Regions from separate parts of the Shewanella sp. SM73 genome, predicted to be linked through region 3. Evidence: predicted binding sites of a transcription regulator. Region 3 holds the regulator's gene; each other region holds the start of a gene.
What was found. Region 3 encodes ArgR, which controls arginine synthesis, uptake and breakdown. Its sites were predicted from a motif close to ANTGAATANNTATTCANT; they were not measured.
Positions count from the first base shown of each region.

Region 1: the regulator ArgR is predicted to act here: its motif matches at 2,166-2,183, upstream of argA (amino-acid N-acetyltransferase).
Region 2: the regulator ArgR is predicted to act here: its motif matches at 3,302-3,319, upstream of argC (N-acetyl-gamma-glutamyl-phosphate reductase).

Region 1 is NZ_JAKKRY010000019.1:45,307-55,258, reverse strand. Features, by position in the region: gene rarD (EamA family transporter RarD) at 1-79, shown strand, start outside; gene L5M51_RS20255 (PH domain-containing protein) at 129-647, opposite strand; gene argA (amino-acid N-acetyltransferase) at 767-2,086, opposite strand; gene rpmG (50S ribosomal protein L33) at 2,409-2,582, opposite strand; gene rpmB (50S ribosomal protein L28) at 2,589-2,825, opposite strand; gene radC (RadC family protein) at 2,947-3,624, opposite strand; gene coaBC (bifunctional phosphopantothenoylcysteine decarboxylase/phosphopantothenate--cysteine ligase CoaBC) at 3,747-4,970, shown strand; gene dut (dUTP diphosphatase) at 4,967-5,425, shown strand; gene slmA (nucleoid occlusion factor SlmA) at 5,460-6,053, shown strand; gene L5M51_RS20215 (alpha/beta hydrolase family protein) at 6,189-8,177, shown strand; gene folE (GTP cyclohydrolase I FolE) at 8,448-9,098, shown strand; gene pyrE (orotate phosphoribosyltransferase) at 9,325-9,952, opposite strand, start outside.
Region 2 is NZ_JAKKRY010000016.1:70,102-80,053, reverse strand. Features, by position in the region: gene L5M51_RS18765 (DUF1439 domain-containing protein) at 1-261, opposite strand, end outside; gene ppc (phosphoenolpyruvate carboxylase) at 261-2,930, opposite strand; gene argC (N-acetyl-gamma-glutamyl-phosphate reductase) at 3,552-4,532, shown strand; gene argB (acetylglutamate kinase) at 4,564-5,346, shown strand; gene L5M51_RS18745 (ornithine carbamoyltransferase) at 5,359-6,264, shown strand; gene L5M51_RS18740 (argininosuccinate synthase) at 6,324-7,562, shown strand; gene argH (argininosuccinate lyase) at 7,671-9,038, shown strand; gene L5M51_RS18730 (penicillin-binding protein 1A) at 9,139-9,952, opposite strand, start outside.
Region 3 is NZ_JAKKRY010000002.1:222,289-232,240, forward strand. Features, by position in the region: gene L5M51_RS04175 (thiol-disulfide oxidoreductase DCC family protein) at 1-348, shown strand, start outside; gene mdh (malate dehydrogenase) at 451-1,386, opposite strand; gene argR (transcriptional regulator ArgR) at 1,681-2,151, shown strand; gene L5M51_RS04190 (NAD(P)-dependent oxidoreductase) at 2,285-2,917, opposite strand; gene L5M51_RS04195 (LysR family transcriptional regulator) at 3,024-3,926, shown strand; gene L5M51_RS04200 (Dyp-type peroxidase) at 4,000-4,935, opposite strand; gene ggt (gamma-glutamyltransferase) at 5,184-6,896, opposite strand; gene L5M51_RS04210 (ABC transporter ATP-binding protein) at 7,042-8,121, opposite strand; gene L5M51_RS04215 (ABC transporter permease) at 8,121-9,752, opposite strand; gene L5M51_RS04220 (Fe(3+) ABC transporter substrate-binding protein) at 9,829-9,952, opposite strand, start outside.

The DNA.
Region 1 (9,952 bases), on a different contig from region 3:
AGGCGTGACCTTCGGATTTATCTGGAGCGCGCTGCTCGTCTTTACCTTAGATATGGCCTATAAACGCAAAACGGCGTGAGCATTATCACGCCGATAAACACAGTGGCAGAAATGATGACATATGATGATTACTTCTGTAACTGTGCTAAAAACTCACTCCCTTGCGGTACTGTCAGTAATAAACTGTAGCCTTTAGTCGTTGGCACTAACACTAACTGCGATTTATCTGTTATCGCCAAAAATGCCCTGCCTTTCCCTTGTAGATTAAACCAACCCAATTGAAATCCTGGCATGCCTATACCATTCGTTTTAAATCTCGGCGTTAAATCTGCCTCTTGTTGCAAATCGACTATACGTGCCTCGGCGGGCAATAAATCCGCGCGGGATAACTGCACTTTATAGAAGGGAACATCCACTGTGAGCTCTGTATCGGTTAACACTAATTCGGCGCTATTCGATTGATAGAAGACCCAAGAAAATCCGCCCATCATCACCAGCAATATACCTAAACTCGCTGACTTCGCTATCTTAGGCATATTTTTTAGCCATAACATCAGTAAGATACCCGCTAAACCGAGCAATAAGACGATAAAACTGAAGATAGAGGTTTGGGTTAAAGGGGCGAGTTCAAAAAATTGAGGACTCATTGGCAGTATCTCCCGTGCAGTGAAGCCTTAATCTGCCAACAAAGACATATTATGTCAATAAAAATGCCAGCGCTAATATGAGTACTAGGCTGGCATTGATTGGATTGATTTAGAACGGCTTAAAGATCGAGCGCGAGAATTTTTGAGCGGCGTTGATAGTTATACAACTGCTTCTTCTTCTGTGGCAGTGCTTCAACATCTTCAATCACAAAACCATGCTCTAAGAACCAGTGAATGCTCCGAGTTGTCAATGCAAACAAGCGTGAATAACCACGGTTTCTGGCCTGATTGATAATGTTCTTCAGCAGTAAGCTCCCTCTGTCGGCATCGCGATAATCGGGATGCACCACTAAACAAGCAAACTCACCCGCATTGTCCTCTTCAAAAGGATAGAGCGCAGCGCAACCAATCACTAAACCGTCGCGCTCAATCAACATGAACTGTTCGATTTCAATCTCAAGCTGCTCACGACTACGACGCACCAGAATGCCTTGCTCCTCCAATGGACGGATAAGGTTCAACACACCGCCAATATCAGCGATCGACGCACAGCGTAAACGCTCAGCACTCTCAGTGACGATTTGTGTACCAATCCCTTCACGGGAAAACAGCTCTTGTAGTAAAGCACCATCTTCAAGGTAGCTAACTAAATGACAACGTGGCACACCATTGCGGCAAGCATCGATACTGGCTTTGAGAAACGCCATAGTGCCAACACAAGCTGACCCTTGCTCGGCCAGCTTGTTCATGATGTTTTGCGCATCATTTGGCATCAACTCGGCAATTACATCGCCATTACGATCGAGAATACCGTTCTGTGAGCTAAAGCCGATCATCTTGTCTGCTTTAAGCTTAATTGCCACTTGAGTCGCGATTTCCTCAGCGGTGAGATTAAAACTTTCACCAGTAACCGAAGCCGCAATCGGCCCCATCAATACGATGCAGTGATTATCTAACTGACGTTTTAAGCCTTGCACGTCAATACGACGCACTTTGCCACTCAGGCAAAAATCCACACCATTATCCACACCCAGTGGTTGAGCAATCACAAAGTTGCCGCTCACTAAGTTAATTTGCGCACCTTGCATCGGCGTATTACTTAAACTCATGGATAAACGCGCTGTGATATCAAATTGCAGTGCACCTGCAACTTGCTTAATCACTTTGAGCGAATCTTCATCCGTGATACGCACACCGTCGTGGTAGGCAGGCGCAATACCGTTGGCGGCTAATGCTGCATCAATCTGCGGCCTAGCGCCATATACCAACACCACTTTGATCCCTAAACTGTGCAGCAGGGCGACATCATTTAAGATGGCGCGGAATTGATTTTGAGCCAAAGCTTCACCGCCAAGCATGACCACAAAAGTTTTACCTCTGTGAGCATTAACATAGGGGGCAGAGTGACGAAATCCATCAACCAGTTCAGTGGTACGCACGCGTTATTTACACCTCATTTTTGAGCTGGCAGCGTCACTATGACATGCCAGGAATGAATCGATAACTTTCGCGTATGGTATTGCATTTTAATTCACATATAAAGAATTTATTCTCACTAAAGTGCAGCTTTAATGATTTAAAGTGCTTAGAACTGCACTATTTTATATTTTCAGCAAGTGTTCACACTTTTTTAACTTCACAGGGGATGATTCAGCGGCTTAAGTTTGCGAGGCAATTATCTCAACTTGATGACTAGCCACTAAAAAAATGCAAAAAAAAGCCCCTTAAATAAGGGGCTTTTCTCGAAACACTAACCAAGGATTACTTGATTTTGGCTTCTTTGTAGATAACGTGCTGACGAATAACTGGATCAAATTTTTTGATTTCCATTTTTTCAGGCATGTTACGCTTGTTTTTTTCAGTTGTGTAGAAGTGACCAGTCTTAGCTGTAGAAACTAATTTGATCTTCTCACGATTACCTTTAGCTTTAGCCATGATCTATTATACCTTCTCGCCACGGGCACGAAGTTCAGCAACAACAACTTCGATACCTTTTTTGTCGATCAGACGGATACCTTTAGTAGATACACGTAACTGTACGAAACGCTTTTCTTCTTCTAACCAAAAACGGTGGTTTTGTAGGTTAGGTAAAAAACGACGACGGGTCGCGTTTTTTGCATGCGAACGGTTGTTACCAACCATCGGCTTCTTGCCAGTAACTTGGCATACTCTTGACATGTCAATCTTCTCCAAAAACAATTTTAACGCTCGAGCATTAATGTGCCTCGTATGGCCGTCGCCCGAGGCACAAAGAGGGCGCATTTTATACACGATCACAGAGTGAAGATCAAGTGTTAGATTAATTAATCCAGCCTCGTTCTGCAAAAGAAACTATCTCTCGATCACCTACAACCATATGGTCCAACAAGGATACGTCTATGGTTGCTAACGCATTTTTTAATCGCTCAGTTATTCGTCGGTCAGCCTGACTGGGCTCGGCAATACCAGACGGATGATTATGACAAACTATAACTGCTGCGGCCTTTTTCTCCAGCACTAAGCTCACCACTTCACGTGGATACACTGAGGCTGAGTCTATTGTGCCGCGGAATAATTCGACAAATTGAATCACTCTATGCTGGCTATCCAGCAGTAAAACTGCGAACACTTCATAGGAGCGATCGGCCAATTGTCGCATTAAATAGTCCCGAGTTAAATCGGGATTTGTCAAAACCTGACCTCTTTGCAGATTTTCCTGCGCTACACGCCGCGCTAATTCGGCCGCAGCTTGAAGCTGGGCGTATTTTACAGGTCCTACGCCCGGAAGTCGACACACCTGATTTCTTGGGGCACAGAGCAGGTTTCTGAGGCCGCCAAACTCGCAAATAAGCGACCTAGCAAGGTCAACCGCGTTTAATCCGGCTAAACCGTTACGCAGCAATACTGCCAGTAATTCAGCATCCGAGAGATGCGCAGCTCCTTTTTGTAACAGTTTATCTCTGGGACCTTCGCCCTCAGGCCAATCTTTAATCCCCATGTGACCTCCCTGTCATCTCACATATTTTCACTTTACTGAGTATGGACGAGATTTTTTGAACTGGGATAGTCACTAAAATTCACCACTTTGTGATATTGTTGCCGGCATTATTTCTATCTCGGATGATGTCTGTGAGTCTGACAAATAAAAACGTCCTGCTGGGCATTGGCGGCGGTATTGCGGCCTATAAAAGTGCTGATTTAGTACGCCGCTTGAAGGAGCGAGGCTTTGATGTGCGCGTGGTGATGAGCCAAAGTGCGATGGAATTTATCACGCCTCTGACGCTGCAAGCGTTGTCTGGACATCCAGTGGCATCTAGCTTGCTCGACCCCGCAGCAGAAGCAGCCATGGGCCATATAGAACTTGCTCGTTGGGCAGATCTCGTCATCATCGCCCCTGCAACCGCAAACCTATTGGCGCGGATTAATGCAGGCATGGCCGATGAGCTAATCACCACCACGTGTCTTGCCACTGAGGCGCCAATTGCCCTGTGTCCAGCAATGAATCAGCAGATGTACCGTAATCTGGCTACACAAGCGAATTTAACTAGCCTCGCATCACGTGGTTTTACACTTTGGGGCCCCGCCAGTGGCAGTCAGGCCTGTGGTGAAGTCGGCCCTGGTCGTATGTTAGAGCCATTAGACATAGCGGAACTGGCTACACAATTTTTTGCCACGCCTGACGCCGTTGAATTTAAGCCACTCGCAGGACAGTCGGTGCTGATCACCGCCGGACCAACCCGTGAAGCAATTGATCCCGTCAGATACATTTCAAATCACAGTTCTGGAAAAATGGGCTTTGCACTGGCCAAAGCCGCGGCAGATATGGGTGCAGCAGTCACCTTAGTCTCAGGCCCCGTAAATTTAAATACTCCTGAAGGCGTGGTACGCATTGATGTTGAATCGGCGCAAAATATGCTCGATGCTGTTATGGATAACGTTGATAAAAAAGATATTTTTATTGGCTGCGCCGCCGTTGCAGACTACCGCATTAGCGATATTGCTACCTGTAAGATCAAAAAATCGACCGAAGAAATGCAACTTGCGCTGGTGAGGAATCCTGATATCTTAGCCACGGTTGCGAGCTTACCTAACCGTCCTTTTGTGGTGGGATTTGCCGCCGAAACCCATGATGTAGAAGCCTATGCGCGCGATAAGCTCAAACGTAAAAACTTGAACATGATCGCCGCAAACGACGTTTCCATTGCTGGCCTAGGCTTTAATGCCGATGCTAATGCCCTGCGTGTTTTCTGGCCGCACGGCAGTCAAGATTTGCCTGCTACTGACAAACTCACGTTGGCACGGCAATTACTTTCGTTGATAGTGAAAGAAAAAACAAATACATGAAAACACCGATTGAATTAAAAATTCTCGACTCCCGTATCGGCTCAGAATTTCCCTTGCCCGCTTACGCCACCGCAGGCAGTGCAGGCATGGATCTTCGCGCCATGATAGACACGGCTTTAACCATAACACCGGGTGAAACAGTGCTCATTCCTACGGGGATTGCCATTCATGTGGCCGACCCAGGACTTGCAGCGGTGATTTTACCGCGCTCAGGCCTGGGCCATAAACACGGTATCGTACTGGGGAATCTAGTCGGACTCATAGATTCAGATTACCAAGGCCCCTTAATGGTATCTTGTTGGAATCGTGGTGACAGTCCATTCACCTTAGAAATGGGCGATCGTCTCGCGCAACTGGTGTTTGTTCCTGTGGTACAAGCACAATTCAAACTCGTTGATGAGTTCGACAGCTCAGACCGTGGTGAAGGCGGATTTGGCCATTCAGGCACTAAATAATCCCCTAAGTCGTTATTGAGCCAAGGATACTGCAATGGCTGTAAGCCCAAAAATTAATCGTCGTGAACACATTCTGCAATGTCTAGCGCAGATGCTAGAAACCAACCCAGGACAAAGGATCACCACAGCGAAACTGGCCTCAGAAGTCGGTGTATCGGAAGCCGCACTGTATCGCCACTTCCCGAGTAAAGCGCGGATGTTCGAAGGCCTAATCGAATTTATCGAAGAGTCGTTATTGTCGCGCATCAATTTAATCATGGATGACGAAAAAGACACCATGAAGCGCTGCCAGTTGGTACTGCAACTGCTGCTGATCTTTGCCGAGCGTAACCCAGGAATTTCCCGCGTTCTCAACGGTGATGCTCTACTAGGTGAAAATGAACGCCTGCGAAGCCGTATTGGTAACTTATTTGCCAAAATTGAAACCCAGTTAAAGCAAATTTTACGGGAAAAAACCCTGCGAGAAGGTAAAGGCTTCAACTTAGACGAAGCCATATTAGCCAATTTACTGTTAGCCTTTGCCGAAGGCCGAATCGCTCAATTTGTACGAAGTGAATTCAAACTCAAACCGACGACACACTTCGATGAACAGTGGCGTTTTATCCAGCACCAACTTTTACAAAGCTAATGATTTTTCAACATAAAGGACGGTAACTATCGTCCTTTATTTTCGATATTCCTTCCTTGTTTCGCTCCATCTTTTGTTTTATCCTCGAAAAACATTTTAAGAACAAAAAACACAATGATTTTACAAGGATGTCAGATGAAACTCTTCCGATTAGCCATGTTGGCGACACTTTGCTTACCAATACTTCCAATATCCACCTTTGCAGCCAATAGCTCCAACGCGAATGCGTTATCGCAAGCACAATTATTCAGCAAAGGTGATGAGTACTCGGATGTAAAAATATCGCCTACTGGTAAATATTTAAGCGCTATCACAAGTGTCGAAGGTAAAAATGTTCTCTTAGTCTTAGATACCCAAACCAAAAAACTCCTCAATGCGATACGTTTTCCCGGTAATGCTCAAGTCGGCGACTATGAATGGGCCAATAGTGAGCGACTGGTACTGGCAAAAGAATACCTAAAAGGCTGGCAAGACACACCTATCTACTACGGTGAATTGATGGCGGTAAATGCCGATGGTTCACGAAAAGCGTATCTATTCGGCTTCGAGAGTGGCGAGCAACAAACAGGTTCAAATATCAAGAAAAACACACCTATGCGTGCGAGCGCGTTTATCCTCGATCCTCTGCCAGATGATGAACGCTACATGTTAGTCAATGCTATTCCATGGAATGATAGGATCAATCTTGACTTTGAACTATCACAAGATGTCTATCGCGTAGACTTGTTCAATGGCACACGTAAACGCATCACTGGCTCACCTATCGGCCGAGCCCGTTTTATGACAGACCATCAAGGTGAAGTCCGCTTCGTTGCCGGTGAGGACAAACAAAACATTACTAAAGTGTTCTACCGCAAAGACGGTAACTGGGTAAATACCGATAAACTAAATCTAGGTCTTGCTGATTTTAAACCACTCTCCTTTGCCGATGATAAAAATACGATTTATGCCGCGGGTCGCTCCCAAGGTGAAACCTTAGGAGTTTACAAAATTAATCTCGAAACGGGCGATAAAACTGAAATCATTCAGGATGAAAACGTTGACCCTAACAACTTTTGGATTAACGGCACCAATAAACAACTTTACGCAGTTGAGTTTGAAAATGGCTACCCAAGTTATGCCTTTGTCGATAATGAGGATTCGCACGCTAAATTGCTAAAAGATCTGCTTGGTGCTCTCCCCGGCCATCAAGTACGAATTGTTAGCGAAACCCGAGATGCAGAAAAACTCGTTGTACTTGCGTTTAACGATCGAAACCCTGGCGATTACTACATATTTGATACGAAAACACTAAAACTTGAATATCTAGCCGCCGCTAAAAAATGGCTCGACCCAGAGCAAATGGCTGATGTTAAACCCATCAGTTTCACCAGCCGTGATGGTAAACAACTCCATGGGTATCTAACGCTCCCCTTTGGTAAAGAAGCTAAAAACCTACCCTTAGTCGTCAATCCACACGGTGGTCCACACGGTATCCGTGACTGGTGGGGCTTTGACCCACAAAACCAATATCTAGCAAGCCAAGGCATAGCCGTTCTACAGGTCAACTTCCGTGGCTCAGGTGGATATGGCGATCAATTTGAACGCGCAGGCTATCAAAAATGGGGCTCAGATATTCAGCACGACATTATCGACGCAACCCAGTACGTTATTGACCAAGGTTTTGCCGATAAGGAACGCATCTGTATTGTTGGCGGCAGTTTTGGTGGGTACAGCGCCTTGCAGAGCGCTGTGCTTGCGCCAGATATGTTTAAATGCGCCATAGGTGTAGCTGGCGTATATGATCTTGAATTGATGTTTAATGAAGGCGATGTCGCCAACAGCCGTTCTGGTACTAGCTATCTCAAGGATGTGCTTGGCCAAGATAAAGCGGTACTTAAAGCAATGTCTCCTTCTGAAAACGTCGATAAACTCAAAGCAAACATACTATTGGTGCATGGTGGTGAAGATGAGCGAGCGCCAATTGAGCAACTCGAATCCCTCGAAAAAGCCCTAAAAGCTCACAATTATCCTTACCAAAAACTGGTGATGGACAATGAAGGCCACGGTTTTTATAACGATGAGCATAGAGCGAAGTACTATGAACAAATGCTCAGCTTCCTAAAAACCAATCTGAAACTTTAGAATTAACTCAAACTTGCCGACACTGCTAGGCTAAACTCGATTGACAGTGGCAAATTTAAAGCCGATATCCGATAAGGACTATCGGCTTTTTCATGTGGCCTATGCGCGTTTTTCGGTATGAATTGTCTGCAATTCGCGCTATCCTCCTCCCCCTATTCTTGCCCTAGCGAGAATAACAATAATTTGTATCTGATGCTGAACAGCCCAAGTACCACGCGATGATCAGCATAGGTTTTCTGTTATAGCCGCTACGACGTAGTGGAGGATAAGATGGCATTAAGTGAAGCAGCAGTAAAAGTACAAGCCGCGTTATTAGAACGTGGACTTGAAACCCCAATGCTCCCAAGCGTTTACAGCAGTGAAGAACGTAAAGACAAGATTGAACATCATATGAAAGAAATCCTGACATTAATGTCATTGGATCTATCAGACGATAGCCTTGCCGATACGCCGCGCCGCATTGCTAAAATGTACGTCGATGAAATCTTCTCCGGCTTAGATTATGCGAACTTCCCTAAGATCACGGTTATCGACAATAAGATGGGCTTCGATGAAATGGTGCGAGTGCAAGACATTAGCCTCACCAGTACCTGCGAACACCATTTAGTGACGATCGATGGCACTGCGACCATAGCTTATCTACCACGCAAAAAAATCATTGGTTTATCAAAGATTAATCGCATCGTGCGTTTCTTTGCCCAACGTCCACAAGTGCAAGAGCGTTTGACTCAGCAAGTGTTAGTCGCGCTGCAAACCTTGCTCGAAACCAAAGACGTTGCCGTTAAAATGGATGCCGTGCATTACTGTGTAAAATCCCGTGGCGTGATGGACTCCACCAGTTCGACCACTACCACAGCGCTGGGCGGCATTTTCAAATCTAACCCCGCGACCCGCGCCGAGTTTTTGCACCAGTCTAAATAAATGTATTGAAACTTAACGCTATTTAAAACGTGTCGAAATCAATAGCAATCAATACAACTCAATAAAAAAACGCTGCGATTCCTTCTATAGAATCGCAGCGTTTTTTGTTTTCATACCCACTCAATCAAACCTTTCTCAACCTAGCTAAGATCAATGCCGGCTGATTAACTGATTTCACCAAGCCAGCGATAGCCACTTGATCAATACCAGCCGCTAAGCGCTAGACTTAAATCCCGTATTGCTCGCGGTACTGGCTCACGGCGGCAAGTTGCACTTCCATCCCTGGTTTTTCAGACAAATAACTGATTAGGTCGGCGAGTTTAATAATTGCTACTATTCCGCAGCCAAAATCACGCTCAACTTCTTGGATGGCCGATAACTCGCCCTTGCCTTTCTCTTGCCTGTCTAAAGCAATCAACACACCCGCTAATTGTGCTTTATGGGCTTCGATGATTTCCATCGACTCACGAATCGCAGTACCCGCAGTGATCACATCGTCCACCAGCATCACGCGGCCTTTCAGCTCGCTACCGACTAAGCTGCCACCTTCACCGTGATCTTTTTTTTCTTTGCGATTAAAGCAGTAAGGAATGTCGATATCGTGATGCTCACATAGAGCAACCGCCGTAGTGGTCGCAATCGGAATGCCTTTGTAAGCAGGGCCAAACAGCAAGTCGTAATCAATACCAGAATCCACTAACGCAGCGGCATAAAAACGGCCCAGACGCGCTAAATCACGGCCAGTATTGAACAAACCCGCATTGAAGAAATAAGGACTGATACGGCCCGATTTAAGGGTAAATTCGCCAAATCGCAACACCTGACGTTCTAGGGCAAATTCAATAAACTCACGT
Region 2 (9,952 bases), on a different contig from region 3:
ACTCAATGGAAAGATCGGATTCTTAATTGATACTTGAGTTGCGGCACTTACGCTCATAGTGTCAGGTTTTACACCTAGCTTGACACTGATGTCGTTAATGCGTACTTCTGCGCCAACTAATTGATTGCCTTGTTTAATCTCAAAATGGATCTCTTTACTGAGGTACTGCTCCATTTCGTGCTCGCTGATACTGTACTGCGAGACGCAGCCGCCAAGCAGTACAGTCAGTCCCAAGCAAATCGTGCGGGAAAGTTTTTTCATTAACCAGTGTTTCTCATACCCGCTGCCACACCTGCAATGGTCAGCATTAGCGCTAACTGTACATGTTCAGACGCAGGAGTTTCGGTTGTTTCCTTACGTGTCCGCGCTAATAGCTCGGTTTGTAAGAAGTTTAATGGATCGATATACGGATTTCGCAGTTTAACTGATTCGCGATTCCACGGTGTATGCGCCATTAAACTATCCGATTTTGTCAACTTAAGCACGACTTTAATGCCCAGATCTAAGCGTTGGCGCAAGGTTTCGCCTAAGTGATGCAAGTCCTTAGGTACTAAACAGGTTTCGTAGTAGCGGGCCAAATTAGGTTCCGCCTTGGCGTAGACCATTTCCAGCATTGAAATACGAGTGCTGAAGAAGGGCCATTCCCGCTCCATATCTTGCAGTAAGCCCATCTCACCACGTTCACTGGCGGCTTGTAGTGCTTCACCTGCGCCGAGCCATGCAGGTAACATCAAGCGGTTTTGCGACCAAGCAAAAATCCACGGAATGGCTCGCAGACTTTCGATCCCACCATCGACACGACGTTTGGCAGGACGGCTGCCGAGTGGCAGTTTCCCTAATTCCACTTCTGGCGTTGCCGCGCGGAAATAAGCCACAAAATCAGGTTCATCACGCACTATGCCACGGTAAGCACCCACTGATTCTTCAGCGATACGTTGCATGCAATTGCGCCACTCTTGCTTCGGCTCTGGCGGTGGTAATAGGGTTGCTTCCAATACGGCCGAGGTATACAGGGCCAAGCTTTGAACCGCGAGTTTTGGCAAGCCAAACTTGAAGCGGATCATTTCGCCCTGCTCAGTCACACGAATGCGGCCATCTACCGAACCTGGTGGTTGCGATAGGATTGCTTTGTGTGCAGGACCACCCCCGCGACCAATGCTGCCACCACGGCCATGGAATAGCGTAAGCTTGACGCCTGCTTGTTTACAGACCGCCACTAACTGCTCTTGGGCGTAATACTGAGCCCAAGCCGCCGCCATGACACCGGCATCTTTAGCCGAGTCAGAGTAACCAATCATGACTTCTTGCATGCCTTTGGTGTAACCACGATACCAGTCGATATCGAGCAAATCGGTAATACAGGCCGCGGCGTTGTTTAAGTCGCTTAAGGTTTCAAATAGCGGTACCACGCGCATTGGGTGCGAACAGCCCGTTTCTTTGAGCAAGAGTAAAACCGTTAAGACATCCGATGGCTTACCCGCCATCGAAATCACATAGGATCCAAGTGCTTTAGCCGGATGTTTAGCAATCAAACGACAGGTATTAAGCACTTCGGCCACATCGGCTGAGGGTTGCCAGTTACCTGGGATCAGTGGACGACGGTTGCTGAGTTCGCGTAATAGGAAAGCTTGTTTCTCGGTTTCATCCCAATGGTTGAAATCACCCATGCCGAGATAGCGAGTTAATTCGGCGAGCACATCGCTGTGACGGCTGGCGTCTTGGCGAATGTCGAGTCTGAGCATGTGAATGCCAAAACAGGCGAGGCGACGGAGAATATCAAGCAATAAACCGTTGGCGATTAAGCGCATACCGCAGTCGGTCAAACTCTTATAAAGCATTTCTAACGGCGCTTTGAGATCGCTTTCTTGCCAAATCAGGCTCGACTTATCGACTTCAGGATTGTGGCCTTCAATGCGCGCATTTAAATAATCTATGGTATCGCGCAGTCTTTGACGAATGGAGCGCAACACGTGGCGGTAAGGTTCGCAGCTGTTATTGGTATAAGCCTTTAACTCATCATTGGCTTCTTCCATCGATAGTTCACCGACCAGTAGGACTATGTCTTTTAAGAATAATCTGGCGGCAGCATGGCGGTTACGGTCGAGCACCTCTTGGGTGACTTTTGCGGTAACAAACGGGTTGCCATCGCGATCGCCGCCCATCCAGCTTGAAAAGCGCACTGGCGCGATATCAATCGGTAATTGCTGCCCTGTGCGTTGCTGCACTCGGTCGTTAAGTTGTCTTAAGAAGTCAGGCACCGCATGCCAGAGTGACTCTTCAATGGTGGATAATCCCCAGCGGGCTTCATCCACTGGAGTGGGGCGCTCGCGGCGGATCTCATTGGTGTGCCATATTTGCGCGATTAATTGGCGCAGGCGCAGATTGATCTGTTGACGTTCTCTATCCGACAGTTGGTCGTTTTCTTGCTCTGTTAAGCAGTCGACAATGGCGGCGTATTTTTGGATCAGGGTGCGACGGGAAATTTCAGTGGGGTGCGCTGTTAGCACCAGATCGATATCCAGTGTTTTTAGACAGTCGAGCATTTTAGCTTGGTCGACACGACCATTGAGCATGCGGCCTAGGAGTTGTTCCACTGGGTCTGGTACGCAGACAAGTTCGTCGCAATTACGACTGATAGTATGAAATTGCTCGGATAAGTTAGCTAAGTTAAGAAATTGGTTAAAAGCTTTTGCAAAAGGGACTAATTCTTCGTCTGGCAAAGCTGTCAGTAACTCGAGCATTTGCTCTCTGGCGGCTTGATCGCCTCGGCGTGAGTCTTTGGCAAGCTTACGGATCTGTTCAACCTTCTCAAGAAAAGAGTCCCCAAGATGGGTACGCATAGTATCGCCAAGGATTTGGCCTAACATACTCACGTTCGATCTTAATGACGCATACATATCTGTCATATTGTCTGCCGCGTTTACTGACATAGTTACTCCGAATAGAAAAACATAAAAATCCGCTGTGCATTTAGCCCGTTAGCACAATACCTATCACTTGGGGCTATGGTCAACAGCAGAACTTATAACTTATACGACTGGCTTATCCGATATGCAACCAATCACGGTATTTGATGAAGAATATTCAATAGAAATGCGAAGTCACGCAATATTTTTTGATGATTAGTGCAAGTGAATATGAAGTGCATCATTTTATGCTTTGCAGACATGTATCTTAGCTGTTAATGAAAAGGACTGATTTTGACTCATGTTGACCCTGGATAACTGTGTTATTAACGAGTTAGCTGAATGGGAACTGTGTCTTCGATATCCTAATTTGAGCTTAAAAGATGAAAATAAATTAAAAATATATATTCACATATATTGCATAAGTAGATCTTTGTGGTAGTCTAGCCATCAGTTGAGATAAGTCACCCCCTGTGACCTGTAGAGTGAATATCATGATGCACAGTATTAGCCTGACAGTGAATAAAATAACGACCTATTACGATTTCCTGCGACGATAGTCTTGTCATCATAGATATGCGCGGTTGCGTGTAAGCTATTCATCTACTCTTTAAGTTTCTTTGATTCGGTTAATAAGACAAAAACATGAAAAATATCGCCATTATTGGTGCCAGTGGTTACACAGGCGCGCAACTGACCGCTTTAATCGATGCAGAAGCAGATCTGACGATTCAGGGTTTGTATGTTTCTGAAAACAGTTTAGATAAAGGTAAACCTTTAGCGGATTTGTATCCTAGCTATAGCCATATCGTATTAACGCTGTCGCCATTGTCCGATGAAGCTAAGGCAAAAATCGTTGCCGAAGCGGATGCCGTGGTGCTCGCGACTGAGCACTCGGTGAGCCTGCATTTAGCGGCTTGGTTTTATAGCCAAGGGTTAGCGGTATTCGATTTAAGCGGTGCTTATCGTTTTAGCGATGTGGCGCAATATCCGAAGTGGTATGGCTTTGAGCATGAATATCCTGAAGTTTTAGCCAAAGCCGTGTATGGCCTTGCCGAATGGAATGCTAAAGAAATCGCTGCGACTAAGATGATTGCCGTGCCAGGTTGTTACCCGACCGCATCATTGACAGCGTTAAAACCGCTAGCGAGTTTACTGACATCGGCTTATCCGGTTATCAATGCCGTGAGCGGCGTAACAGGGGCGGGCCGTAAAGCGCAGTTACACACCAGTTTTTGTGAAGTGAGCCTGACACCTTACGGCGTATTAGGCCACAGACATCAACCCGAGATCGCCACTCAGCTTGGCCAAGAAGTGATATTTACACCGCACCTTGGTAACTTTAAGCGTGGCATTTTAGCGACCATTACCGTACAGCTAAAACCAGGTACTACGACTGCCGATGTGGCCGCGGCCTATAGCGTGTATGACAAGGCGCCATTGGTCACCGTGAAGCACAATCAGTTCCCGAAAGTAGACGATGTGGTGCTGACACCTAACTGTCACTTAGGTTGGAAGTTTGATGAGAATAGCGGTTACTTAGTGGTAGCCAGTGCCATCGATAACTTGATGAAAGGTGCTGCCAGCCAAGCGCTGCAATGCATAAAGATTCATTTTAACCTTTAATTCTTCATCCTTATTTAAGAGAGTCGTCAAGATGTCTACAAACAACTCAGTATTAGTGCTTAAAGTGGGCGGCGCGCTGCTGCAATGTGAAATGGGGATGGCGCGATTGATGGATACGGCTGCGGCTATGTTAGCCAATGGTCAGCAAGTGTTGATGGTGCATGGCGGCGGCTGTCTGGTGGATGAGCAGCTAGCAGCGAATGGTATGGAAACCGTCAAGTTAGAAGGTTTGCGTGTGACTCCGCCCGAGCAAATGCCGATTATTGCCGGCGCACTTGCGGGTACTTCGAACAAAATTCTTCAAGGCGCAGCGACTAAGGCTGGCATTGTGAGTGTGGGCATGAGCCTCGCCGATGGCAATACTGTTTCGGCTAAGATTAAAGATGAGCGTTTAGGCCTAGTGGGCGAAGTCACGCCAAACGATGGCACTTATCTTAAGTTTATCCTCGCCCAAGGTTGGATGCCGATTTGTAGCTCTATCGCCATGATGGACGATGGCCAAATGCTTAACGTCAATGCTGATCAAGCTGCGACGGCCTTAGCCAAATTAGTGGGCGGCAAGTTAGTGCTACTGTCGGATGTTTCTGGGGTGCTCGATGGTAAAGGCCAGCTCATCCACAGTTTAAATGGCAAGCAGATAGCAGACCTTGTTAAGCAAGGTGTGATCGAAAAAGGAATGAAGGTCAAAGTTGAAGCTGCGCTCGAAGTCGCACAGTGGATGGGGCAGGCGGTACAAGTTGCCTCGTGGCGTGATGCAAGCCAATTAATCGCATTAGCAAAAGGTGAAGCCGTAGGAACACAAATCCAACCATAAGTGGAGTAGGTTATGAAGCATTTACTATCGATAAAAGACTTAACCCAGAAGCAGTTACAGGATCTAATTGCCTTGGCAAAAACGATTAAAGCCAATCCGGCTGAGTATCGTCATGCGCTGGATGGCAAGAGTGTGGTGATGTTATTTGAAAAGCCCTCACTCAGAACACGCGTTAGCTTTGATATCGGTATTAATAAGCTCGGGGGCCACTGTTTATACCTAGACCAGCAAAATGGTGAACTGGGAAAACGGGAATCGGTTGCTGACTTTGCTTCTAACCTGTCATGTTGGGCCGACGCAATTGTGGCGAGAACCTATTCACACACCACTATCGAACAATTAGCCGAGTTCGGCTCAGTGCCCGTGATCAATGCGCTGTCGGATCTTTATCATCCTTGCCAAGCCTTAGCTGACTTTTTAACACTGGCAGAGCAGTTTGAGGATGTCAGTAAAGCTAAATTAGCTTATGTTGGTGATGGTAATAATGTCACTAACTCGCTGATGTACTGTGCGGCTATTCTCGGTGCCACCATGATAGTGATCTGCCCAGCGGGTCACTTTCCTGATGGCTACGTAGTGGCAGAAGTGCAAGAGCTCGCCAAACGATATGGCGGCAAGATAGTGCTGACTTCAGATATCGATGCGATTGAAGGTCACGACGCTATTTATACTGATACTTGGATTTCAATGGGCGATCCAACGCCTTTGTCTGATATCAAAGCGAAGTTTGCACCATACCAAGTAAACAAAGCTTTGATGGCGAAAGCGGGCGCTAACTTCTTTATGCATTGTTTGCCCGCCCACCGTGGTGTAGAAGTAACAGATGAAGTGATGGACGGTGCAGGATCCTTAATTCTGCAACAAGCCGAAAATCGGATGCATGCCCAAAATGCGGTACTGGTAACCTTATTTAGTTAAATTAACCCTGTTTAGCAGCCTGTTTTCTCCTTAAGAGAAACGAGTCATAGGAATTTAAGATGTCTATCGAGATAAAAAATACTGGCGTGAAAAAAGTGGTTTTAGCCTATTCAGGTGGTCTAGATACCTCGGCCATTATTCCTTGGTTAAAAGAAAACTACGATAACTGTGAAATCATCGCATTCTGCGCCGACGTTGGCCAAGGCGAAGAAGAGCTGGTTGGCTTGACTGAAAAAGCTTTAGCTTCAGGTGCTTCTGAATGTCATATCGTCGATCTAAAAGAAGAATTCGTTAAAGACTATATTTACCCAACGATTGCGAGCGGTGCGATTTACGAAGGCACTTATTTACTCGGTACGTCAATGGCGCGTCCTATTATTGCCAAAGCGCAGGTTGAAGTGGCTCGTAAAGTGGGCGCCGATGCTCTGTGTCACGGTTGTACCGGCAAAGGTAACGACCAAGTGCGTTTCGAAGGTTGCTTCGCCGCATTAGCACCTGATTTAAAAGTGATTGCACCATGGCGTGAATGGACTATGCAGAGCCGTGAAGATCTGCTGGCCTATTTAGCTGAACGTGACATCAAGACGTCAGCGTCAGCGACTAAAATCTATAGCCGTGATGCCAACGCTTTCCATATTTCCCATGAAGGTGGTGAGTTAGAAGATCCATGGAACGAGCCAAGCAAAGGCGTATGGACACTGACTGCCGATCCTGAAGATGCACCGAACAAGCCTGAATATGTGTCGCTAGAAGTAGAACATGGCCGTATTACTAAAGTGAATGGTGAAGCCCTAACGCCTTATGCTGCACTGATGACATTAAACGCGATTGCTGCGCCACACGGTGTGGGTCGTATCGACATCACTGAAAACCGTTTAGTCGGCATGAAGTCTCGTGGCTGTTATGAAACACCCGGCGGCACTGTGATGTTCGCAGCACTACGTGCGATTGAAGAGCTTGTACTCGACAAGACTAGCCGTAACTGGCGTGAGCAAGTCGCCGCACAAATGGCGCATTTAGTGTATGACGGCCGTTGGTTCACACCACTGTGTAAGTCACTGTTGGCAGCATCTGAGTCATTGGCTGAGTCAGTTAATGGTGAAGTTGTGGTAAAACTCTATAAAGGCCAAGCGAGCGCAGTGAAGAAACGTTCACCCAACAGCTTGTACTCTGAAGCGTTTGCCACCTTCGGTGAAGATCAAGTTTACGATCAAAAGCATGCAGAAGGCTTTATCCGCCTGTACTCATTAGCGAGCCGCATCCGCGCACTCAACGCTAATGACGTTAAGGGTAAGTAATAGGTCGTGTAAAAGGGCGCCTAGCGCCCTTTTTTGTTTTTAGGTTTTGATTTAGTTTTTGATTCAGATGAGTCGATTTTAAATAAGCAGTGAGTAAGGGGAGTTAGCATGGCTTTATGGGGTGGAAGATTTCAGGGCGAAACGAGCGCGCTATTCAAATTATTCAACGATTCGTTGCCTGTGGATTATCGCTTGTTCGAACAGGATGTGGTCGGCTCCATTGCTTGGGCGGATGCGATTGCCAGCGTGGGAATTATCACAGCCACAGAATGCAGTGACTTGAAAAAAGCGCTTAATGACTTACTGGTGGAAGTACAGGGCGATCCGGCGATTATTCTCGCCTCGGGCGCTGAAGATATTCACAGTTTCGTCGAGTCGGCCTTGATTGCCAAAGTGGGCGATCTCGGTAAGAAATTGCACACCGGTCGTAGCCGTAACGATCAAGTTGCCACCGATTTAAAGCTTTGGTGTCAATCCGAAGGCAAAGCATTACTCGCGCGCCTTCAAGGTTTACATGCTGAATTACTGGCGTTGGCTGAGCGTGAATTTGATGCGGTAATGCCGGGTTATACTCACTTGCAGCGCGCGCAACCTGTGACATTTGGCCACTGGTGTTTAGCGTATGTGGAAATGACTGAGCGGGATATCAGCCGTTTAAGCGATGCGTTAACCCGCGCTAATACCTGTCCTTTAGGTTCTGGAGCATTAGCAGGCACAGCTTATAAGATGGATCGACATGCTCTGGCCGCGGCGCTGAATTTTGCCTCGCCAACGCTGAATAGCTTAGATAGTGTATCAGACAGAGATCACGTGGTAGAGCTTTGTTCAACCGCATCGATCAGCATGATGCACTTAAGCCGTATGGCTGAAGATTTGATTTTCTTTAACTCAGGTGAAGCGAACTTTATTTCCCTGAGTGATGAAGTGACCTCGGGTTCATCCCTGATGCCACAGAAGAAAAATCCAGACGCATTAGAGCTTATCCGTGGCAAAACTGGCCGGGTGTATGGCAGCTTAGTGGGCATTCTCACTACGATGAAAGCGCTGCCTTTGGCGTACAACAAAGATATGCAGGAAGATAAAGAAGGCCTGTTTGATGTGGTCGATAGCTGGGCAATTTGCCTCGATATGGTGGCGTTAGTGTTGTCAGGTTTGAAGGTCAATCGTCCTAATGCACTGTTAGCCGCACAGCAAGGTTATGCAAATTCTACTGAGCTTGCGGATTATCTCGTGTCTAAAGGCATGCCTTTCCGTGAGGCGCACCATGTTGTGGGTGAAGTCGTGGTTGCTGCGATAGCGAAGCAAATTCCGCTTGAGGATTTCTCCTTGGCCGAATTAAAAACTTTTGCCGCTATCATTGAAGATGATGTCTATCCAAACCTGACTATTGAAGCTTGTTTAGCGAAACGTGACGTACTCGGTGGTACTGCATTGCCACAAATTCAGCAGGCGATTGCGGCCAAGAAAGTACGTTAGCGAGTTATTCAAATCCACAATTCAAGCCAATAAAAAACGCGACATTAGGTCGCGTTTTTTATTGGGCCACAATTAGTGGTAATGACTTTTTAGCATTTGTTTATTGGAATAAATCATCAGTTGGTGCATCGATGAATAAATTGTTTTCATCCTGAGTTTCGCTGATGTATTCCTTCGGCTCTGTACCTGAAATAAAGTACTCGAACGCACTGGTATAGTCGGTTTTACGGGTCAGTTTACCCGTCGCTAAATCGATGCGTACCGAAACTATGCCTTCTGGTGGAATCGAGGTTGTTTCAGGTGTGCCTTGTAAGACACTGTTCATAAATTCGTTCCAGCCCGGACCAGCTGTTTTCGCACCCGCTTCGGCGCCAGTTATCTGATCTTTTTCGCCGTTTGCATTCCATGCGGTTCTGCCAAGTTGGCGACCGTGATCGTCGAAACCGACCCAGAAAGTGCTAGTGATGACTGGGCTAAAACCACTGAACCAAGTGTCGCGCGATTCGTTTGTGGTACCCGTTTTACCTGCAATATCATGGCGCTTAATCAATTTTGCCGCGCGCCAAGCCGTACCTTGCCAACCCGTGCCTTTACTCCAATCGCCGCCGCCCCAGATCACGCTCTTCAGTGCTTCGGTAATGAGGAATGCCGTTTGCTCTGAAATAATTTGCGGAGCGTAGCGACCAGTTTGTTCGAAACACTGCGCAACGGGGGCACTAGGTTCTGCACCAGAGTCTCCACTTACGCTGAACGCCATAGGATCGCTCAGTGTAACTGGTTGGCTAAGACTTTGGCTAGGCTTACAGGCCAATGTAGGATTCGCTTTTTCGATAACATTGCCGTAAGCATCTTCTACGCGATCAATATAGAAAGGTTCGAGTAAGAAACCGCCGTTAGCAAATACGTTAAATGCA
Region 3 (9,952 bases):
ATGCGCCAACTGAAAGCGCGCGATCCGAAGAACTTAATTGCACTTGAAGATTTAAATCCGCCAGACTTTAGTGAGCGCTTCAGCCATATCAATAAAGACTACGCCAATACGATTCTCCATGGCGAAACCGCAACGGGCGAAGTGTTACTCGGGTTAGATGTCACTTGCAAAGCGTGGGCACTGACAGGGACGCGCGCTTGGATCCAACTATTACGCCTGCCCGTGATTAAAACTGTGGCCGATTGGTGCTATCTCAGATTCGCAAAAAACAGATATCGCATCTCCTATTTACTGACGGGCAAAGCCCGCTGCGATGATAACTGCCAAATTCCCACTAAGCGCCGCTGATCGACTGAATTCGCTTGGTAAAATGTAAAACCCAGGCATAAAAAAACGGAGCTCATGGCTCCGTTTTTAATTCGTCATAATCTAAAAAGATTATCCGAAATATTATTTAACGAAATCAACGCCTAGCTTGATATCGCCTTTCAACGTATCTAACATAGAATCACGAGCGTTAGCTTCGAATGCACTCACTTCACCGTAAGGCAGTACTTTTTCAATACCGTTTTTGCCTAACAGCACAGGTTGTGCGAAGAACTCAGCGTGCTCGCTGCCGCCATCAACATAGGCGCATTCAACGATGTTAGCTTCGCCTTGCAGACCACGAACCAGAGACAGACCGAAACGGCAAGCCGCTTGACCCATAGACAGAGTCGCGCTACCGCCACCGGCTTTAGCTTCAACCACTTCGGTACCCGCGTTTTGGATGCGAGTAGTCAAACTTGCCACTTCTTCGTCAGTGAAAGTCGCGCCTTCAACTTGAGACAGTAATGGCAGAATGGTCACGCCGCTGTGGCCGCCGATCACATTCACTTTAACGTCAGCAACGTTCAGGCCTTTTAATTCGGCGATGAAAGTTTCAGAACGGATCACGTCTAGAGTCGTGATACCGAACAGACGGTTCTTATCATAAACACCCGCTTTTTTCATCACTTCTGCAGCGATAGCCACAGTCGTGTTGACTGGGTTAGTGATAATGCCAACCAAAGCAGTAGGGCAAGTTGCCGCTACTTTTTCGATCAGGTTGCGAACGATACCCGCATTGATATTGAACAGATCTGAACGATCCATACCAGGCTTACGTGCAACACCAGCAGAAATTAGAACAACGTCAGCACCCACTAGGGCAGGCGTTGGATCTTCACCAGCAAAACCTTTGATTTCAACAGCAGTTGGAATGTGGCTCAAGTCAACCGCAACACCCGGAGTTACCGGTGCGATATCATATAGAGACAATTGTGAACCCGCAGGCAATTGAGTTTTTAACAGTAGGGCAAGAGCCTGGCCGATACCACCAGCAGCACCAAGTACAGCAACTTTCATAGTTATCTCCGTTATTTCTCGGATATGTGTGACATGGATCTAATTTGCGTTGGCGTCACATTACTGGAATGTCACAACAATTTCAATTATCCCTTAGTCGTGGGACAAAAGAATTCCGGAATAACGTAGAAGCAATGTAGAACAATTACTCAAATTGGGATTTTTACGCCCCCAGCAAACACTTAACCACTGGGACTTAGTGAATTTTTATTCAACCAATCTGGTTATTTGTTGACAATTTTTCTAAAAATATTCAAAATGGGCCTGTTTTTTTGAATAACGAATAATAATATTATGCAAACGACCAAGAATCAGGATGACCTTGTTAGAATTTTTAAGTCGATTTTAAAAGAAGAGCGCTTTGGCTCTCAGAGTGAAATCGTCACCGCCTTGCAAGCTGAAGGCTTTGGTAATATTAACCAATCAAAAGTGTCACGCATGCTCAGCAAGTTCGGCGCAGTGCGGACTCGCAACGCTAAGCAAGAGATGGTGTATTGCTTACCAGCCGAATTAGGCGTACCCACCGCGGGTAGCCCACTGAAGAATTTGGTACTCGACGTCGATCACAATCAAGCTATGATCGTCGTGCGAACTAGCCCAGGTGCCGCGCAGCTGATTGCCCGTTTATTGGATTCTATTGGTAAACCAGAAGGCATTTTGGGTACGATTGCCGGTGATGACACTATCTTTATTTGCCCATCGAGCATCCAAGATATCGCCGATACCTTAGAAACCATCAAATCTTTATTCAATTACGCAGAATAAAAAAACAGGTCAGTGAGCTGACCTGTTCTATTTTATCTGTACATTTTGAAGTGCAATATAGCGCTGGGTATTTGGCCATTGTCCCGATTACGTTACACATTCCAGCACAATATCTAACTCAACTATAACGATATCAGTAAGCCACACTGATGCGCTGGTTTGGGTGAGCGCCCTTTTCGGCTTCATCTACCATGGCTTTTGCGTAATCAGTTACAGAGATACGGCTTTGACCATTAGCATCGGTAAAGAAGCTGTCGCCACCAAGACGGTACGGGCCTTCACTCTCACCGGGATAAATCTCAGCCGCTGGGCTCACAAAGGTCCAATTGATTGCCGTTTGCGCCGCACGGAATACCTTCAAGGCTTCACCCTGAGCTAACGCCTCATCTTTATATGCTGCAGGGAAATCTGGACTAGAGACCAGCGTCACACCCGGCGCCACTTCTAAACTCCCAGCACCACCGACCCACAATAAACGTGACACGTTAGCGTTAGGCAGCACATCCAGTAAATGCTGAACCGTACTCGCCACTAGACCATGATTTTGTTGGGCACGGCCACCAACGGCGGCAATCACGACATCTACGCCAGCAAAGGTATCGGCAACCAATGGCTGCTCTAAATCCACGGCACGTACTGCCACGTCAGCCACGGATAACTTACTTGGATCACGCACTAACGCTGTCACTTGATGTCCACGACTCTGTGCTTCTTTTAAAATTGCACCACCGATCCAACCCGTTGCACCTAAAATTGCGATTTTCATTTCATTGTCTCACTCAGATGATTTACATTGGATCCAGTTTACTTGCAGTTTTTCACCTAATAAACATCAATAATTGAGCATGATTGTTTCAATATAGGATACTAATGTGGATAAAATTGCCGCTATACGCAGTTTCGTCGAAGTCGCAAACTGCGGCAGCTTTACCAAAGCTGCCGAACATTTAGACCTCAGCCGCCTGCAGGTTTCCCGTCATATTCAAGAAGTGGAGCAGTGGTTGAGTTTACGCTTATTACACCGCACCACGCGCAGCGCCAGCTTGACTTTGCAGGGTGAGGAAGCGCTACAATTTTGCCAGCGGATCTTAAGTGAAGTTGCGGCCATGGAGAGCCGTACCCACAGCCATAACAGTGAACTGGTAGGCAGTATTCGTATCGCTACACCTATTGGCCTTGGGCAGCACAGTCTGTTTGATGTCGTCGATCGCTTTATTAAAATTCATCCTAAGGTCAACATTCAACTGGTGATGTCGGACAGTTTTGCGCAATTGGTAGATGAGAGAGTCGACGTGGCGCTACGTTATACCGAGCAACCCGATGAGAATCTCATAGCTCGGCGTTTGATGACCATAGATGCAGTACTTTGCGCGGCGCCGAGCTATCTTGATAGCGCAACGCCACTCCTCGAACCCATTGATCTGCTGGCCCACAACTGCCTCATACACTCAGCGCAACAAAACTGGCCTTTTCTAAAAGAACTTCAAGCCGAGCACGTCAAAGTTACAGGGAATCTTAGGGCTAACGATATGGGAGTGTTGGTCAGTGCGGCGCTACGTGGACATGGCATAGTGCGGTTACCCTGTGACTTGGCTAACCAATACCTTGCCAGTGGTCAACTCAAAGAAGTCCTACCCGAATTTACGACACCAGGCCAAACCCTGTGGGCGGTATATTTGTCCCGCAGTTATCAGCAAAATCTAGTGCGCGCTTTTATCGATTTCACCGCCCTGCAATGGCAGCTCGATATCAAAAAATGGGTTCCCGCGCATTAGCATAAAAAAACGCACTTAGGCGTTAGCTTAAGTGCGTCTCGATTGATACTAATTCGGCTTGATTATAGAAAGCTTATTCGTCGAACTGCAGCATAAAATCCAGTGCGGGGGCAAAGAAAGATGAACCTGTCATCGCCTTAGTAAAATGCATCAAGTGATCATGATTGCCTTCGCCATCACCAAACATCATGCTATGCAGCATCTTTTCAAAATGTTCTGGCGTGCGGCAGTTAGAGATAAACATTAATCCCTGCTCCTTCAGCGAACCATAGGGCATACTCTGACGCAGGATCTCCATTGACTTACCATCGGCATCTTTAAGATTAACGCGTTTGATATGGCTGGTCAGTGGCTTATCTTCAGATTCATACTCGATATTATCTTGCTTAGTACGGCCGATAATATCCTCTTGTTTTTTAACTGGTAATCTATGCCACTTACTCAAGTTATGGGCATACTTTTGCACATGAATATAGCTGCCACCCTTAAACTCAGGATCCTCATCACCCACAAGTGCCACTTCCTGGCGGTGACGCCCCTTAGGGTTTTCGGTACCATCGACAAAACCAGTCAAATCACGGCTATCCATAAATCTAAAGCCACGCTCTTCTTCAACTAACTCCACTAAATCTTCAAACATTTGGCTGATTTCATTAGCCACTAAATGCAGAATATCGTAACGATCACTGCGAATATGCACGAATAAATCATATTCAATTGCAGGTGCTTCACGACTGCCCACTTGCATCGCAGGGAAAGGTTTAAGCAGTTCAGGGCGAGCAGTAGGATAGAGGCTATCCCAATAATTAGCACCAATACCAACAAAACCATTGAATGCACTGTCGGAATATTGATCTGTCAGCTCATAAATATACTGCGCAACGTTGGCAAGACAGGGACGTAATTGCGACTCGACATTGTCATTGGCATTAAACATCAAATAGACACTGTGTAAGTTCCCCTCTGCACACACACCCAACTGTTCACGCGGCATATTTTGAATATCCATTTGGTTATCACCCTTTTTCTAAATTCATTTTCGGCAATATTATCCGCAACTTTACCTAAAAATGACATTAACTAACGCACAGTTTGCTCTGATCTGTTTATGATAATGCCAATAGCGGAGCATTATCCCACCCCAGACCCTTAAACATAAAAATTGACGAGACCATTAAAGTCTCGCCAATCAGTTAAATCGAATCAATGACGTCAGGTTCACTCAGTATTGAGCTTACCTTAGCATTTATCTTAGTGTTAATAGCCTGCGGCGTGACCATCCTTGCGACTCTCAGAGGCCGCACGATATACGCCGGTTTCGGCATTAAATCCAATGGCTTGATAGCCACCAAACTCCCCAAGTCCATCACGCAGCACATGGCCTTTCTTAATCAACTCACGACGGGTTTCTACCGGAAAACCTGATTCCAGACTGACGTAGCCGCCATCCTTCATCACTTCGCCTGTGGGCTCGGTTGACCCCATATGCAAAATTCTGGGGGCATCGCCCGCTTCTTGCAAGTTCATTTTAAAATCAATCAGATTCATTACAATCTGCGCGTGCATTTGTGGTTGAGTCGCGCCGCCCATCACCCCAAAGCTCAGCCAAGGTTTACCGTCTTTGGTCACAAAAGCCGGAATAATGGTATGGAATGGACGCTTACCCGGTGCGTAGGTATTAAAACGCCCTTCCGTTAAATCAAACATTTGCCCACGGTCTTGCAGCACAAAGCCGAGATCCGGCGGTGTCATCCCTGACCCCATACCACGGTAATTACTCTGAATGAGTGACACCATGTTGCCATCTTTGTCGGCGGTAGTCAGGTACACAGTATCGCCATGTTGCAACGCTGGATTACCCGCATCGACACTCTTGGCGGCTTTTGTAGGGTCAATCAACTTAGCGCGATCATAGTTATATTTCTGTGAGATAAGCTCGGTAACGGGCACTTTATTAAAGGCCATGTCGGCATAAAACTTAGCTCTGTCAGCAAAGGCGAGTTTCTTTGCTTCGACAAATAAATGGACATATTCAGGACTATTAAAGCCCATGGCAGCCACATTAAAGGGCTCCATCGTTTTTAAGATTTGTAGCGCCGCAATGCCTTGACCATTAGGTGGCAGTTCCCACACATCGTAACCACGGTAGTTCACCGAAACGGGATCTATCCAGTCGCTAGTATGGCTCGCTAAGTCATCATAACTTAAATAACCACCTTGGGATTTCATGTACTTATCAATACTTTTGGCAATATCACCTTTATAGAAAGCATCGCGGCCGCCCTTGGCAATTTTCTCATAGGTGTTAGCAAGCGCGGGATTTTTAAAGATTTCCCCTACGGCAGGCATCTTACCATTAGGCATATAGGTTTCTTTAAAACCGGGAAATTTAGCCAGTTTTTTACCACTAGCATCAAGGTAATAGGCAATCAACTCTGACACAGGGAAACCATCACGGGCGTAATGAATTGCAGGCGCAAGGTTATCGGCCATAGCTAATTTACCAAACTTATTATGCAGCTCGTACCAACCGTCAACAGTGCCTGGTACAGAAACAGGCAAAGGTCCAAGCGGCGGTAAATAGTCTAATCCGAGGGATTTAAGCTTTTCTAAACTTAAGGATTTGGGACTGCGCCCCGATGCATTAAGACCATAGAGGCGTTTATCTTTTGCGCTCCAGACGATAGCAAATAAGTCCCCACCGACACCCGAGCCCGTTGGCTCGACTAACCCTAACATGGCGTTAGCGGCAATCGCTGCATCGACCGCACTGCCGCCCTGTTTGAGTATATCAATAGCGACTTGCGTGGCTAAAGGCTGACTGGTCGCCGCCATCCCTTGGGTTGCATACACTTCTGATCGCGTTGCGAAGGCTTTACCTGTGATCCTATCCATGGCCATCACTCCTGAAGACGATATTGCCGTTGCTACAATAACGAGGGTGCAAATTGAATTTATTGTTTTTATCATAATTCCTCCAAAACCGGAGGATAAAAGTAGCAAGGATGGTCGAAAATATCACCAACCAATACCGCATAGACCCAAGTTTAACGTAAGCAAAAATGTCGTACTTTAGTTGGCTATGCTATATCAGCATTGAATAAATACTCATCGCTTAGATTGGGTCCCCACAGTTTGAATATGCTGAAGATTCAAACAGCACAAGCGAATGCGGCTCAGTCGTTACCCCAACCTTTTGACCGATACTTAGCTGCATCATTTGGCTACGCACCTCCACATAATAAGCATGGGAAGCGGCCTCAATTTTGACCCAATAATGACAAAAGGCGCCTAAGAAACGTCGCTCAGTGATAGTACCTACGCCCTGTTCATCGGCGCTGAGCGTCAATTGCTGTGGTCGCAAGAATACTGTTCCGCTGAACTCGCTCGGCAAATTTAATGGCGTGAGGCTGGTTAAATGACCTATGGGAGTGACAACACTGTGCCCATCAAACACTGCTGCAGGTAAGTAATTACCGCTACCTAAAAAGTCCGCCACATAGCGGCTGTTTGGGGCAGCATATAAAGCTTCGGCACTACCATGCTGCACTATGATGCCTTGATTAAAGATGGCTAAAGTATCTGCAAATACAAAGGCTTCATCCTTGCTATGAGTAACAAACACCGCGCTGACATTACGCTGTTTTAAGATGCTGCGAATTTCCGCCATCATCTCGTAGCGCACTTGGGCATCAATATTGGAAAAAGGCTCATCGAGCAGCAATAACTGCGGCTCATAGGCAAGTGCCCGCGCAATCGAAACTCGCTGCTGCTGACCGCCAGATAATTCATGGGGATAACGCTGTGCCAACCCTTCAAGTTTGACCAAGGCTAGCATTTCATCCAAACGTGCCTGACGTTCTGCGCCCGACAATCTAGCCACCCCAAAGAGGATATTTTCCGCCACAGTCAAATGAGGGAAAAGCGCATAGTCTTGAAAAATCATGCCGATGCCGCGCTGCTCGCTAGGTACAAACTGGCTGTTGCCACTCACTATGCGGCCATTAATCTGGATTTCACCTTGGCTTATGGCCTGTAATCCAGCAACCGCACGTAATAAGGTCGTCTTGCCACAACCGCTTGGGCCTAACAACGCCAGGATTTCCCCTTGGGCGAGCGTTAAACTCAAACCTTTAAGTACTTGCTGGCCCTGATAATCGCTATGAATTTGCTTAAGCTTGAGCGTACTTGTCATCAGCTGTGATGCTCCAATGAACGGTTTAAATAAATAAGCGGCACTAAACCCACCAGTACAATCACAATAGCAGCTAATGCGCCGTGCTCGAGTTTTTCATCGGACGCAAACTGGAATACATAAGTTGCAAGATTCTCAAAGCCGATAGGCCGCAGCAATAACGCAGCGGGCAGTTCCTTCATGCTTTCGATAAATACCAATAAAGCGCCCGCAAATAATCCCTTAGCAAGTAAAGGCAAATGCACCCGCCGCAAAAGTTGCCTAGGAGTTTGCCCCATGGTCAGGCTCACCATATCCAGCGATGGCGAGATGCGTTTATAACTGCTTTCAACACTGCCAATCGCAATTGCCACGAAACGCACACAAAAAGCAAAAATCAATGCCATCACACTGCCTGTAAGGATAAGACCAGGACCTGCTATGCCGACAAGATCCGCCAGATCGTTAATCGCAAAATCTAACATAGTTAAAGGCACTAATACCCCAATAGCCAGCACAGTGCCTGGTAAGGCGTAGCCCGTCGAAGCTAACCGTGAGGGCAAAGCATCACTCTGTCTTGGGCTTATCCGGCGAACGAACATAAGCAGTAAGGCGATTAAGCAACAGAGTAAACTGGTGATCAGCGCAAGACTGAGGCTGTTAAGACTCAATTGCCAAAAACTCTTATCCCAGCTTTGTTCAAAGTAGCCAATGGCATAGGATAATAAAATCCCGAAAGGTAACAGAAAGGCTAATAGCAATAGCATGCCGCAAAAGCTGAGTGCGACCAAGGTTTGAGTCATCGAGAGTCGATACAAGTCAGTGACTTGTATACGTGATTGTTTTTGGAATAACTGCTGTTTACGACGGGCAAAACGCTCAAATCCAATCAGACTAAATACCACCAGCAAGATAATCGCCGATAACTTAGCGGCGGCGGTCAAATTGCCATAACCCAACCAAGTGTCGTACACGGCTGTCGTTAAGGTAGGCACTGCAAAATAGTTAACCGTTGCAAAATCAGCGGCCGTCTCCATCGCCACTAAAGCCACCCCAACGGCGAGCGCAGGCCTTGCCATAGGCAAAGATAAACGCCAAAAACTTTGCCACGGTGAACAGCCCATAATGCGCGAAGCATGGGCCAAACTTAAGGATTGCTCCATAAAAGCGGTACGCGCCAAGAGATAAATATAGGGAAACAATACCAGCGACAACATACACGCCGCGCCGCCTAAAGTACGAATATCGGGGAAGAAATAATCCTGCGGTGAGTCCCAGCCAAATATCGAACGAAGACCGCGCTGCACTGGCCCCGCATAATCGAGTAAATCGGTATAGACGTAGGCAACAATATACGCAGGCATAGCGAGGGGCAATAATAGCGCCCATTGCAAATATCGCCTGCCTACAAAGTCACAACGAGCCATCAACCAAGCGCAAGGTAACGCGAGTAATAACGCCCCCAGACTCACCCAGAAAATCAGCAATAAACTATTAATGATATATGTCGGCAGAACCGTTGCCATCAAGTGCCCAAACACGGCTTCGTCAGGCTGAAAAGCTTGAAATATCAACGCAAATAGTGGCAATACCAGCAAGGCGGCCACGGCATAACCAGCAAGCGACCAGCTTCTGGCTAATCCTAAAATCATGTCAATCCTTAAAACGTCACAGCGCCAATCACTGGCGCTGATAACCTAAATCTGCATTTTGTCGCTAGCACTGGAGCTAGAGATCAAACTGCACTTCATCTAATAGCTTAACCGCCGCTTGGTGATATTCTGCCAACTTAAAAATGGGCAATTGATCTGACTTAAACTTACCCCATGAAGCCACTAAAGATGAAGGTGCC